Regions from separate parts of the Desulfosporosinus youngiae DSM 17734 genome, predicted to be linked through region 3. Evidence: riboswitches for the same ligand, from Rfam matches in the RefSeq annotation. Region 3 holds a riboswitch; each other region holds the start of a gene.
What was found. Region 3 has a riboswitch for S-adenosylmethionine ahead of DESYODRAFT_RS02175 (homocysteine synthase). Riboswitches for the same ligand answer to the same signal wherever they lie in the genome.
Positions count from the first base shown of each region.

Region 1: it holds a riboswitch for S-adenosylmethionine, as region 3 does, so the genes downstream of both, DESYODRAFT_RS01645 (homocysteine biosynthesis protein) here and DESYODRAFT_RS02175 (homocysteine synthase) in region 3, are expected to answer to the same signal.
Region 2: it holds a riboswitch for S-adenosylmethionine, as region 3 does, so the genes downstream of both, DESYODRAFT_RS03160 (methionine ABC transporter ATP-binding protein) here and DESYODRAFT_RS02175 (homocysteine synthase) in region 3, are expected to answer to the same signal.

Region 1 covers NZ_CM001441.1:319,159-323,932, forward strand. Annotated here, with positions in the region: gene DESYODRAFT_RS01640 (N-acetylmuramoyl-L-alanine amidase) at 57-1,373, shown strand; gene DESYODRAFT_RS29450 (hypothetical protein) at 1,679-1,807, opposite strand; SAM riboswitch class I at 2,251-2,381, shown strand; gene DESYODRAFT_RS01645 (homocysteine biosynthesis protein) at 2,570-3,766, shown strand; gene DESYODRAFT_RS01650 (NIL domain-containing protein) at 3,772-4,173, shown strand; gene DESYODRAFT_RS01655 (UPF0280 family protein) at 4,174-4,774, shown strand, end outside.
Region 2 covers NZ_CM001441.1:661,799-666,572, reverse strand. Annotated here, with positions in the region: gene DESYODRAFT_RS03175 (6-phosphofructokinase) at 1-629, opposite strand, end outside; gene hisZ (ATP phosphoribosyltransferase regulatory subunit) at 731-1,894, opposite strand; gene DESYODRAFT_RS03165 (YerC/YecD family TrpR-related protein) at 1,895-2,227, opposite strand; SAM riboswitch class I at 2,425-2,523, shown strand; gene DESYODRAFT_RS03160 (methionine ABC transporter ATP-binding protein) at 2,619-3,644, shown strand; gene DESYODRAFT_RS03155 (methionine ABC transporter permease) at 3,634-4,320, shown strand; gene DESYODRAFT_RS03150 (MetQ/NlpA family ABC transporter substrate-binding protein) at 4,413-4,774, shown strand, end outside.
Region 3 covers NZ_CM001441.1:446,024-450,797, reverse strand. Annotated here, with positions in the region: gene DESYODRAFT_RS02190 (HAD family hydrolase) at 186-656, shown strand; gene DESYODRAFT_RS02185 (YueI family protein) at 844-1,236, shown strand; gene DESYODRAFT_RS02180 (LysR family transcriptional regulator) at 1,336-2,259, opposite strand; SAM riboswitch class I at 2,546-2,652, shown strand; gene DESYODRAFT_RS02175 (homocysteine synthase) at 2,784-4,076, shown strand; gene metA (homoserine O-acetyltransferase MetA) at 4,147-4,774, shown strand, end outside.

The DNA.
Region 1 (4,774 bases), 130 kb from region 3:
TTTAAGACTGAACGCATTCCAAGCTCCTTGAATAGAATGAAAAGGGAGGGTTTGACGTGAAAGTATGTGTTGATCCAGGGCATGGTGGTTATGATCCGGGGGCTGTTGGGAATGGATTAAAAGAGAAGGACCTAACCCTGGATATTTGCTTCAGGCTCAAGCCATTGCTTGAGTTCAATGGGATAAGTGTAATACTGACTCGTGAAGGAGATCACGCTGTTGGGCATCTTGAAAATGACCTAAATGGAGAATTACGGGCTCGAGTCGAGAGAGCAGAATCAGCGAAAGCAGACCTGTTTGTTTCTGTCCATATAAATGCCGGTGGGGGTACAGGGGTAGAGGTGCTGATCATAGGACTCGGAGGAAAGGCCGAAATCGCTGCTAAAAAGGTATTGCCGTTTCTCGTTCAAACTGGAGGATGGACAAATCGCGGAATAAAAACCCAGAATATTATGGTGCTTAGGGAAACAAGCATGCCTGCAATTTTGACTGAGAATGGGTTTATCGATAAGACAGCAGATGCAGAAAAGTTAAGGGAACCTAATTTTCGTCAAGCACTTGCTGTAGCTCACGCTAAAGGGATCTGTGATTATTTTGGCATTCAATACAAAGAATCAACATCTTCACTGCCCAACCCTAATAGTATGTATCGAGTCATATTAGATGGTAAGCAGATCATGGCTTTAAGTTCTCGGGACCATGCGATCACTGAGGTGAAAAAAGCCATTGATAGCGGCCAGGCATCAAAGGGGATTGTACAGCGGACGTCAGACGGTGTGAATATTTTCGAGTATTTGACAAACCAAATAGTCTTAAAAACTCCTATAATGGGTAAAGAAACGGTCACTATTGAGCAGTGTAAGCAGTATCTATTGAAGTATAATCCTAATGCACCAGATATTATCCCCCTATACAAGAAGAATGGGGAAATGTTAGACATTAGATGGGGGTATGCGGTGGCCCAAATGATAAAGGAAACCGGTTTCCTCAAATTCAATGGGGCCGTCAAAGCTGAGCAAAACAATTTTGCTGGAATTGGGGCTACAGGAGGCGGAGCTCAAGGCGCGACATTTTCTACAAAGGAGGAAGGAGTGTTGGCTCACTTAGAGCACTTATTTGCCTATGCAACAGCGGATCCTTTGCCGGCAGGAGTTCCAAAGGTAGACCCCCGTTTTGATTTGATTAAGAGAGGAAGTTGTCCGAACTGGGAAGATTTAAATGGACATTGGGCAGTTCCGGGGAAAGGGTATGGCGAGGATGTAGTCAGAATTTATAATCTGATGGACAAAGAAGTGGTATCCGATAACGATAGTGAAATGTCCATTTTGAGGAAGGTCTATGAACTTATATCCGATTACTATAAAGGCAAATAACATCTCGCTGATTCTGTTACGGATGTCATAGAGCTAAGTTGACCGTTGATTTCAGTTGAGAGCATGATTTTTTCTGCCAAGTTGTTCCTGTGGGTAAGGCATTTTTCATGAGAATGCCTTATCTTTATTTGTATGTTCATGTTAAGACGTCTTTGGGGGAGCAATAGTCTTTTCATGTGAAGAGCCGGGCTTATGCCCGGCTTTGAGGAGTTTTTTTCTTAAATGGAGAATTTTTACCTCGATCTGGTTTTCCAGTTTGAGCTTTATCTGTTGCTTTATTTGACATCTAGATACCTCCCCTGTAATTAGCTAGGATTGTACGTTATTTGTCCATCCCGGCCATAATCCGTGCGCCCGTCCTGATCGGCTTGGTGGTTAAAGGGTAGGTCTTCGCGCTTAGGAAATGGTTTTTTAGCTTGCTTGGGCTGATTCATAGTAATCCTCCCTTTACATTGGAATACGTTTAGAATACCCAATAGTTGCTTAATTATGTTTAAATTAGACCTTTACCCGCAAATTTAAAATCCTTTAAGATTCCAGTCATTCCAGGCTGCCAGTATGCGGGTACCCCCGGACAAAGGAGTTATGACACGTTAGAGTAAGGTTAAAGTAGGACAAAGTGCGTTATCAAAGACATAAAAAAGGATCTCCTTAGAGTTTAAGGAGATCAAAGAAGAGGACTAACTACATGAAGAAAATGAAAAAAACTTACCACTATTATATGGAGGAATATGTCGATTATATTATGTTTTATATATGAAATTTTTTACATCTATTAAATTAGACTATACCATTAACTTCTAAAAACATCTAAAAAACCATATTGACATAACATAAGCTAGATGTTAGACTCAGCATAATAAATTGAATTAATAGGCTCTTATCCGGAGTGGTGGAGGGACTAGCCCTATGAAGCCCGGCAACCAGCTTTTAAACTACGACATGTCCATGGTGTGGACGAAGCATGGTGCTAATTCTTGCAGGAGAGATTTTCCTGGCAGATAAGAGGAGTGTCGAATAATGAGATTTTGGCCTCTTCTATCATAGAAGGGGTCTTTTCTATTTATTATTTTTTTATTTTACCTCTGAAGTCTAGTTGAAGCTAATCAAAGTTCATATTGGACCTTGGATATGAGACAGGTTAATTCTTGGCGGAATTTAGGTGCAGAAGGTGTAACAAATCTGGAGGTGGAGTCATGAGTGTAGAAAAGACGTATGCGGAAATTAATTCTAAGATCAAAGCTGGTAAAGCAGTTGTTGTGACAGCCGAAGAGCTTATTGCTATTGTGGAGGAAAAAGGTCTCTCCAAAGCAGCCCAAGAGGTTGATGTGGTTACGACAGGCACGTTCGCGCCAATGTGTTCTTCAGGTGCCTTTTTGAGTTTTGGTCATACAAAGCCGCGGATGAAAATGCAGAAAGTTTGGCTGAACGGGGTCGCTGCTTATACAGGAATAGCAGCAGTTGATGCCTATATCGGTGCGACTGAGATGCATGAAGATGATCCGTTAAACAGCAATTATCCGGGTGAATTCAGATATGGGGGCGGGCATGTCATTTCTGACCTCGTCGCACGCAAACCGGTTAAACTCAAAGCGTTAGGCTATGGTACAGACTGTTATCCCCGTCGAAGCCTTGAAACGACCATTACGTTAGATGAGATCAATGAGGCAATTCTCTTTAATCCTCGCAATGCCTATCAAAATTACAATTGTGCCGTAAATCTGACCAATCGCACGATATATACGTATATGGGAATGATTAAACCTCATTTAGGAAATGCCAATTTTTCCACGGCAGGGCAGCTGAGCCCGCTTTTAAAAGATCCGCACTTTAAAACAATCGGAGTGGGAACCAAAATATTCCTTGGCGGTGGGATTGGCTATGTTGCCTGGAACGGAACCCAGCATTTCCCATCTATGATTGATGTAGAGGGCAAAGAACTCGGCAGTGCAGGGGGGACACTTGCCCTCACAGGGGACTTAAAACAAATGAGCCCTCGCTGGCTTGTTGGTACCAGCTATCTGGGATATGGTGCAACGCTCAGTGTTGGAATTGGCATACCTATCCCCATTCTAAATGAGGAAATCGCTCGCTATGCTGCTAAGAAGGATGAAGAGCTGTTTGCCCCTATCGTCGACTATGGCGAAGCATATCCTTCGTTTACACCGGGGAATCTGGGATATGTCAGTTATGCAGATCTCAGGAGCGGGAAGATTGCCGTCAATGGTAAGGAAGTGCCCACGGCTCCATTGTCGAGTTTGCCGCGGGCCCGGGAGGTTGCCGCTACCTTAAAAGGGTGGATTCAAAAAGGAGAGTTTCAGTTGACAGAACCGGTTAAAACTCTTCCTTCACCTGCTGATGGTTTTATCGCTCACAGTATAAAGGAGGATTGATTAAAGTGTCGCCGAAAAGAATTGTTTTGCGTTTTGGGACAGACATCTCGGTTAAGCCTATAGTTTATCGCTTGGTTAAAGATTACGATCTAGTGGTTAATATCGTGAAAGCGGACGTCAACCCTCAAAAAGAAGGTACAATGATCTTAGAGGTTACCGGAGATCAAAGTGAAAATGGGCTAAACTATTTGCGAGATCTAGGAGTATCAGTTCAGGCCCTTAATCAAGAAATCGTTCGCAATGAAGATAAATGTGTCATGTGTGGAGCGTGCACAGGGGCTTGCCCAACCGGTGCTTTATATATGAAACGCCCATCTATGGAAGTAGGTTTTGATGGAGACCAGTGTGTATTTTGCCAGCTTTGTGTGAAGGTCTGCCCAATGTGGGCTATGGAGGTTCGTCTGTAATTGGATTATATAGAACGGAGTTATCGGCAGAATCATCGCCAAGAGGATTTAGTTCATTTTCAGCTTGTTGTGAAGGAAACAGATCTGGATATTGGGGTTCGGAAAGAACGATTCTCCCCTGAATTGGTTGAGTGGGTAGCCGAGACGATTCAGGCCTGTCGTAAACCCCTGGAAGACTATATTCAAAAGGATCAGGCTTTTTTAACCGCTTTAACCCCCTACCCCGTGTTACCAGATGCTCCTGGAATTGTCCAGACTATGGCGGAAGCTGGGCGTCTGGCTGGAGTTGGGCCAATGGCAGCGGTTGCTGGGGCGGTAGCAGAGTGGGTTGGAAAATCTGTCGCCAAGCGTTCGCGAGATGTAATCGTGGAAAACGGTGGGGATATCTTTGTGCGTACAACTCGGATTCGCAAGGTTGGGATTTTTGCAGGAGAATCACCACTATCAAATCGTGTGGCAATTGAGGTCAGACCGAATCAGACTCCCCTTGGAATTTGTACTTCTTCTGGCAAAGTGGGTCATTCTTTGAGTTTTGGAAAAGCGGACGCTGTAGTTATACTCTCCTCCTCGGTCCCCTTAGCGGATGCAGTAGCCACAGCAA
Region 2 (4,774 bases), 220 kb from region 3:
TTTAGATTATAAGGAATTTCGGGAATCAGGATAACATCCGCTCCTCCTGCTACCCCGGCATACAAAGCAATCCAGCCCGCATAGCGCCCCATGACTTCAAGAATCATAACCCGGTGATGGGATTCCGCGGTGGTATGTAAACGGTCTAAGGCTTCTTGGGCCGTAGCTACCGCCGTTTGGAAACCAAAGGTTTGATCCGTAGCCATTAAATCATTGTCAATCGTCTTGGGAATTCCGATCACTTTAAGCCCTTTATTGGCAAACTCAAGGGCGATCTTCAGACTTCCGTCTCCCCCAATTGCCAGCAAGGCATCCACACCCTGCTCTTGTAAATTCCGGATGACATCATCTGAGCGATCCACCGGTTGAGTTACCCCATTTAGTTTTGTTTGATAAGCAAAAGGGTTATCTCGATTCGTTGTTCCTAAAATCGTGCCGCCACGTGGTAAAATACCCGAAACCTCCCGCAGAGAAAGGGGCACAAAATCCCCTTCTACCGCTCCACGAAAACCATCTCTGATTCCAAGCACTTCGAGTCCATATCCATGTGCACTCTTAGCAATTGCCCGAATCACCGCATTGAGCCCCGGACAATCTCCCCCGCCTGTAAGTACCGCAAGTTTACGCAATTTTTACACCCCTTATCCAGATGTATCTCCAATATGTCATTATATAATATTCCAGCCTAAAAAAGTGCTGAACTCATCCAATTATTTCAAATTATTTGTCTTCACAAACTTTCTCCATCAACACATAAAACCTGAGCAATATTCTTTTGCCGCGCTATTTTCCCTGCCTCATCATTGCCTAAAACTCCGAGAGACATCTCTACCCGTTTCCCCAAGGCCCTCAAAGCCTGGCTCCGGCGAATGACCTGCTTCGCATCGGATCCATAAACTAAGACATCTGCTCCCTCGACATTTGGCAGCGGAAATTGTTCCAAGAGATTGCCTAAATGTATCGCAAACCCGGTTGCCGGCTGAGGGATACCAAAGTCGGCATATAAGGCATCATAACGTCCGCCCTCAACGACCGGAAAACCTATTCCCGGAACATACCCTTCAAAAATCACCCCAGTATAATATGAAAAACCCCGAAGTATTCCCAGATCTAAGGACACATTCTCCTGAACACCAAAATCATTTAAATACTGATAAATTCTCCTTAGACTTTCGACTGCTGCCCGAATTGCGGGTCTCTCACTCCAACCGAGGACTTCATCCAGAATTTCCTCTCCCCCGTGAAAATGGGGTAACCGAAGCAGTAGCTCCTGAACCCGTCCCGGTAATCCACTTTGTCTGACACAGCTTTCCACGCCCACCATGTCCTTACGAGCTAATACTTCTTCTAATTTGGCCTGTATCCCCTCATCCACTCCGGCTTCCAGCATGAGTCCCGAAAAAATCCCCATATGTCCCAGATTAAATTGATAATTTTCCAGGCCCAAACCTGCGATAGCTTCTACAGCAAGGGCAATCACTTCAGCGTCTGCCAGTTCCTGGTCAGAACCCACCAGTTCTACACCCAATTGTCGGAACTCTCTGTGCCTGACATTGGTATTTCGATAGACATCTGCACCATAACATAAGCGCAGGGGAAATTCTCCCCCCCTCATACGTGTACCGACAAGACGGGCGATCGGTATCGTCAGTTCGGGGCGTAAGGTTAATATATGCCCTTCACGGTCAAAAAACTTGTACAGCAAATCGTCCTGGTCAACATCCGGCTGAACACAAGCCGAATATTCCAAGGTTGGAGTCAATACTTTCTGATAAGACCACTGCCGGAAAAGGGCCAGAACTTTTTCCTCTAACTCCTCTTGAACAGCGATTTCCTCAGGTAATAGATCCCGCATGCCCTTTGGTATACGCAACCCTAAATTCGTTCTCAACATTTATGCTTCTCCTTCATGACCGTCATTTTTCTGTGCGTTCTGCTCCTTTAAACGCCGTAAGATAAGCTGATAACCATCTGCTCCGAAATTCAAGCAGCGCTTCACACGACTGATCGTTGCAGTACTTACTCCGGTTCTTTCCGTAATTGCGGTATAGGTCTCGTTCCTTTGCAGCATCTTAGCGACTTCCAAACGCTGAGCCAAAGCCTTGATTTCAGCAACTGTCGCGATATCTTCAAAGAACCGATAACACTCTTCTTTGCTCTTAAGCAATAAAACGGCTTCTACTAGGGCATCATTTAAGGGATTTTGTAAACGCTCATCGCTTGACATGGCTTTCCCCTCCCAAATAATTGAACAAGGTCACTGTCTCCCTTTAATCTATTAAAGTGTTGTGTTATTGTCAAGCTTTTTTAGTTCAAGTATAAATTAAACCCGTATAAATTTTATCTCTTGCCAACCCTATCTTCCCTATGCTAAACTATGGATAGCTTTAGTAATTCTTAGACACAGTAAAACCTCATAGTAGACTCTTATTCAGAGTAGGTGGAGGGACTGGCCCGATGAAGCCCGGCAACCGGCATTTTTGCACGGTGCTAACTCCTGCAGAGAAATCTGGGAGATAAGAGGAAAACCGAATGGTACTCCGCGGGTTTTCTTCGCGGAGTTTTGTTGTGTATAAAACCGCTGGGCATAAATTAATTATGCAAAGGAGCAATAACCTTTGATTCAGATTAAACAATTAGTAAAGCAATATTCTTCTCGTCAAGGGAACGTCATTGCCCTTGATAATGTATCCTTGAACATTTCGCAGGGGTCCATCTACGGGATTATTGGATTGAGCGGTGCAGGAAAAAGCACATTAGTGCGCTGCTTAAACCTTCTCGAGAAACCAACGAGTGGTCACATCATTGTCGCCGGCCAAGACCTGACACAGCTTTCCGGCAAGGAACTGCGTCATGCGCGTCAGAATATTGGCATGATCTTTCAACATTTTTATCTTCTTCTATCACGGACCGTAGAGGAAAACATTGCCTTCCCCCTGGAAATCGCCGGAGTGTCTAAGAAGGAAATCTCGGTACGGGTCAAAGAATTACTCCATTTAGTTGGTCTCGAAGATAAAGCGTCTGTTTATCCTGCGCAATTAAGCGGCGGCCAAAAACAACGGGTTGGAATTGCCCGGGCACTCGCCACCAAGCCACAAGTCCTCTTATGTGACGAAGCCACCTCAGCCTTAGATCCGCAGACCACCCTTTCTATTCTCAATCTTTTGCGGGATATCAACCAGAAACTTGGTTTAACGATTGTGATGATTACCCATGAAATGAAAGTAGTCAAAGAAATCTGCACGGATGTTGCGGTTATTCATGCCGCACACATTGTTGAAAACGGTCCTGTCGAATCTGTTTTTATTAAACCTCAGTCAGATATCGCCCGCCAGTTTATCTCAACTGTTTTTCCGAACGAACTTCCAGCCGACCTTTTACAGGAGCTTGCAACTCACAAAGATTCGGAAATTGTTCGCATACAATTTCTCGGTTCACGGGCCTCAGATCCAATCATCACTGACTTACTGCGTTCTTGCGATGTCCGGGCCAATATTCTCTATGGAAGCATCGACCACTTGAGGTCCACATTATTTGGTACACTTACCATCGAACTTCTCGGAAACCCCGAACAAATCAAAACAGCCCATCGCTACTTGGAATCTCGCAAATTAAATGTGGAGGTGATTCATCGTGGGCTTTGATTCATCCCTGCTTTTTCAGGCGACTTTTTGGATTGATTCATTCCGGCTTGTCATACCGGCAACCGGCGAAACCCTCTATATGGTACTCGCTTCCACGGTACTGGCTTACCTGCTGGGACTTCCTTTAGGCATTATTTTGGTCATTACTTCTCCCGGGCACATCATGCCCAATCCATGGGTCGAGCGGACTTTAGGCACCGTCATCAACATCTTGCGTTCCGCTCCGTTCATCATCCTATTGGTAGCCTTAATCCCATTCACTAAATCCATTATTGGCTCATCGATCGGTACAACTGCAGCTATTGTTCCTCTCGTCATCTCAGCTGCTCCCTTTGTGGCCAGAGTCGTGGAAAGTTCTCTCAAAGAAGTTCCTTACGGCGTCATTGAAGCGGCTTTATCAATGGGAGCTTCCCCCCAACAAATCATCCAAAAAGTTCTTCTTCCTGAAGCAAAAGCTTCACTGATTCTAGGCGTTGCCATCACGACAATCAGTGTCATCGGCTACACCGCTATGGCCGGTGCTGTTGGCGGGGGTGGGTTAGGAGACTTGGCCATCCAATATGGTTACAACCGTTTCCGAACCGATATTATGATCATCACCGTCGTCATTCTTGTCGTGATTGTTCAGATCATACAATCTCTGGGAACCACACTGGCACGCAAGCTTACTCATTAAATCCTCAGTTATGAACCCGTCCCACGCTTTACCTGCATCCTAGAAAAGGCAACCCTGTCCAAAAGAAATGAAACAAATAGGAGGAAGAAATTATGTCAAGAATCAAGAATCATCGCTGTTTTGCCCTTTTGCTCACTGTTTTCGTCTCTCTTTCCCTCGTGCTTTCCGGCTGTGGCTCCGACAAGTCCTCTGGCACCGTACTTAAAGTTGGGGCAACCCCAATCCCTCATGCTGAAATCCTGGAACACATTAAACCTGCTCTTCTCAAAGAAGGCGTTGACCTTCAAATCGTGAATTACACTGATTACGTCCGCCCAAACTTGGACTTGGATACAGGTGATATCGACGCTAACTTCTTCCAACATACTCCTTACCTGGACTCCTTTAACCAAGATCACTCCCTGAAGAATGTTTCCATTGCTAATGTCCACATCGAACCAATGGGGGTTTACTC
Region 3 (4,774 bases):
TTAAACTATTCTTATCCTTTTCTCCGGGCAGGCAGAGACAGCAAACTACAATTCCCGGCCACGGACCAGGAATTATACCCGCTAAAATCTCTGTTTCGCAATAAATGATGGACGGCTACACATACACAGCCAACAGTGATATGATTTCTCATATACAAATCACATAATTTAAGGAGGAACTCGCAGTGATTCAAGCCGCTATTCCAGGCCGCGGAATTATGAACCTTGAAGTGCTGGTCCTAGATTACAACGGAACCTTAGCCTTAGACGGGCAACTGCTTGAACCTGTTAAGGATCATATCAAGCGTTTATCTCCTTTTCTGGAAATCCATATTCTTACTGCCGATACTTACGGCAGCGTGGTAAAGCAATGTGAAGGCTTACCCGTTAAGGTACATGTATTAGAAAGCACAGACCATGTTAAGGAAAAAACAGATTATATTTTACAGTTCGGAACTCAAGACGTTGCAGCTATAGGAAACGGAGCAAATGATCAATTAATGCTTCAGCATGCGCGCTTAGGCATTGCAGTCATCGGCTCCGAGGGTGCCTCCACCCAAGCTCTTCTATCCGCTGATCTAGTTGTTCATAAGATAGAAGATGCCTTCGGTTTACTCCTGGAGACCAAACGTCTCCAGGCCACCTTAAGACTCTGAAGGTCAGATGAATACATAAAGAGCCGCGCCAGATACTAGATAGCGCGGCTCTTTATGTCTCTCGTTCTAGCCTGAAATAGATCGCCATTGCCTATGATAACCAATGACTTAGTCTACGCAATACATATCCTTAAAATAACGGTAAATTATATAAATAGTCATTAGTAAACCCAAAGGGAGGTCTTTTATGAAATCCGATCATAAAACGGATACTTTAGCCAATATGGATCCATCTATGCAAAGAGTAGCTGTTGGCATCCACGGTATACCTGAATTAAAGCGCGACGAAAAAATCAACTATCTTGGAGAATTCCGCGAACGCATAATCCGGCGTTTAACCAAAAAACAAGTTGCTGAGAAATCCATCTATCCCGAAATAGAAAAAGCCTTAAGTCATAGGGAAAGCTCAAGAATGCTTATAAATGGCAGCTTAAGCCCTCAGTTTACCGATAAGTACCTTAAACTCGCCCGAAAAATGAAAAAATCCTACACGGTAATTCATGATCCTGAGCTCACAGGGGAGACGGGATTAGTGGTAATAAGTAATGATGCTGTTGATATACAAGATATTGATGTTTAAATAATTCTAGTGGGGATCATGGATAAACTGTTATTCCTCTTCCCCACAAACAGTCTCCCTTTCACAAGACAAGTTACAACGGTTGGTTAACTCCAGCTACTAAATTGCGATTCCCTTTTTGCTCAGCTTTCTCCATGTAGCAGACTCCAAGGTTAAGAGTTGTTCCGTAAAAACTTCCCTGGCCTCGGACGTTTCCTGGTTTTTCGGTCCTATTAAGTAAAAAGAACGCGTAAGGGGATTTCCCTTAATTCTGATCGTCTTAAATTCTTTCGCATTGAGCTCCTTTCGTACAATCCAACGTGAGACAAGGGCAATTCCTAACCCAGCCGTAACAGCCTGCTTAATGGCTTGGCCACTTCCAAAGATATAAGACTTTCTGACATGAATACCCCATTCTTTGAAAAGCTTGTCACTAAACGCACGAGTTCCGGAACCGCTTTCTCTGAGAATCCATACTTGGTCTTGAAGGTGCTCAGACGTAACAATCGGAAGTCTTGCTAAAGGATGTTGATTTGGTACTAATAAAATAATTTCATCCTCCATTAAAGGGCGGACAAGGATGTCCGAATGATCAACTTCTCCTTCCACAAGGGCAATGTCTAAGTGATTAGCCTGTACCCCTCGAATTATCTCTCTCGTATTAGCAATCGAGGTTTCAATTTCCACTTTCGGATATTGAGCAGCAAATTCGGCCACTACAAAGGGCAAAATGTATTCTCCAATTGTATAGCTGGCCCCCACTCTCAAATTTCCTGTGACCACATTTGAGATTCTCTTAATTTCCTGTTTAGCCTTATCTTGCAATTGCAAAATTTGCTTAGCGTATTCATAATATATCTCACCCGATTGGGTGAGCTCCAAATGGTTTGACGAGTTATCAATCAACTTTGTGCCAAGTTCTTCTTCTAAGCCTTGGATTTGTAAACTGACATCAGGATGGGATAGGTAAAGTTCCTCTGCAGCATCAGAAGAATTCTTATTTTCAACAATGGTAACAAAGATTTTTAAAGGATCATTTATAATCACAGATTACACCTCATTTAGGATCTCTTAACAAACATAGTTTGTATAATGATACTGCTTTTCCTGGGATTCTACAACGTCCTATTCCTTACAATCTTCCCCATTTTTCCAGACAATATCCTTATCAGCATCATTGTAGGGTTTTCCTGGGGTATATTCAGCTCATTTACTCTAAATTTCGCCCCCTGTCACACCCAGAATTTAGCAGGAATTTCACGTTGACATCGATAGAAATTTGTTTTATAGTAAGCTATATTCCAAGTAAAACAATAGAATATCAAATTTTCTCTTATCAAGAGCGGCGGAGGGACTGGCCCTATGATGCCCGGCAACCGATAGCGTAAGCTATGAGGTGCTAATTCCAGCAGAACCCCAGGTTCTGAGAGATGAGAGTAGCGCGTTAAATAACATGACGACTGCTTCTCTTGAAGCAGTCGTTTTTATTTAAACCTTTTTCATCCTTGATCCGGCTCATCGGTTTTCCCAAGCAGTATCTCAACTAAAAAAAACTAGGAGGATTTATCATGACTAACACACGACAACCAGGTATCGAAACTATTTCCCTGCATGGAGGGCAAAGCCCGGATCTCGCCACAAATTCACGCGCCGTTCCCATCTACCAGACATCCTCCTTCGTCTTCAACGACACAGATCATGCTGCCAATTTATTCGGCTTAAAAGAACCAGGCAATATCTACACCCGGATCATGAATCCTACCCAAGACGTTTTTGAGCAGCGTATCGCCCTGCTCGAAGGGGGGATCGGAGCACTTGCCACTGCCTCCGGCCAAGCCGCCATAACCTATGCTCTTTTAAACATCGCCCAAGCCGGGGATGAAATTGTGGCTTCCAGCTCTCTTTACGGCGGCACTTTCACATTATTCGCCTATACATTCGCTAAGCTTGGCATCAAAGTCCACTTCGTTGATGTTGATAAACCGGAAGAATTCCGTTCTAAAATCACGGAAAATACCAAAGCTTTATACACAGAAACCATCGGAAATCCACTCATCAATGTTGCCGACCTGGAGGAAATTGCCCGTATTGCTCACGAAAACGGTCTTCCGCTTATTGTTGACAATACTTTCGCTTCCCCCTATTTATGCCGGCCTATTGAGTTCGGAGCGGACATCGTAGTGCATTCTGCTACTAAATTCATTGGCGGACACGGTACTTCCATTGGAGGAGTAATTGTTGACTCAGGAAAATTCGACTGGAACAACGGCAAGTTCCCCGGACTCAGTCAGCCGGACCCCAGCTACCATGGTATTGTCTTTACAGAAGCCTGTGGTAATGCTGCCTATATCACCAAAGCCAGAGTCTCTCTTCTCCGCGACACCGGGGCTTGCCTTTCCCCGTTTAACTCGTTCTTGCTCTTGCAAGGATTGGAAACCCTCCCCTTACGCATGGAACGCCATGTTGAAAACGCCAAAAAGGTGGCAGAGTTTCTCGATCAGCATGACTTAGTCACTTGGGTTAACTACCCGGGTCTTGAAAAAAACCCGTATCATGCACTGGCTCAGAAATACCTGCCTAAAGGGCCTGGCGCAATCTTCACCTTTGGCCTTAAAGGCGGTCTGAATGAGGGAAAACGATTTATTAACAGCCTTAAGCTATTTTCTCATTTAGCCAACGTCGGGGATGCCAAATCCTTGGTTATTCATCCAGCAAGCACCACCCATCAACAGCTTGATGAAGAAGCCCAACGCGGCGCAGGAGTCTCCCCGGATATGATCCGCGTATCCATCGGAATCGAAACCATTGACGACCTGCTCTATGATTTAGACCAAGCTTTAGCGGCAAGCCAGCAAGCATAATCTCAAGCTCAAACGAGACTTAATTCATCTGTCCTGCATCGAGCCTCACACCTGGAAAGGAGTTTTGCCAGTGCCCATTAAAATACCTGAAAATCTGCCCGCTCTGGATATACTGCATCAAGAAAACATTTTTGTGATGGGGGAAGAACGCGCCTTTCACCAGGACATTCGTCCTTTAAAAATCGTTATTCTCAATCTCATGCCCGTCAAAGAAACCACGGAAACACAGCTTTTAAGACTGCTCGGCAATTCCCCCTTGCAAGTTGATATTGTGCTTTTGCGCATAGACACACATACATCTAAAAATACAACCCAAGAACACCTAGATTCCTTTTATAAAAGGTTCAGTGATATCGAAAACCAAAAGTTTGACGGTATGATTATAACCGGAGCACCGGTTGAACACTTGGAATTTGAGGAAGTCACCTATTGGGAAGAGTTTAAAAGCATCTTAGCTTGGACAAAAACCCACGTAACCTCCACACTTCACATTTGCTGGGGAGCACAAGCAGGTCTTTATCATCATTATGGGATTCCTAAATACCCTCTCCCTGAGAAAATGTTTGGTATCTTCAAACACAATGTTAATAAGAGCGGTTTAAATGGGATGCAGCTTCTCAGAGGGTTTGACGATGAATTTTATGTTCCCCATTCCCGCCACACGGAAATTAAGCACTCCGACCTTGAAAAACACCCTG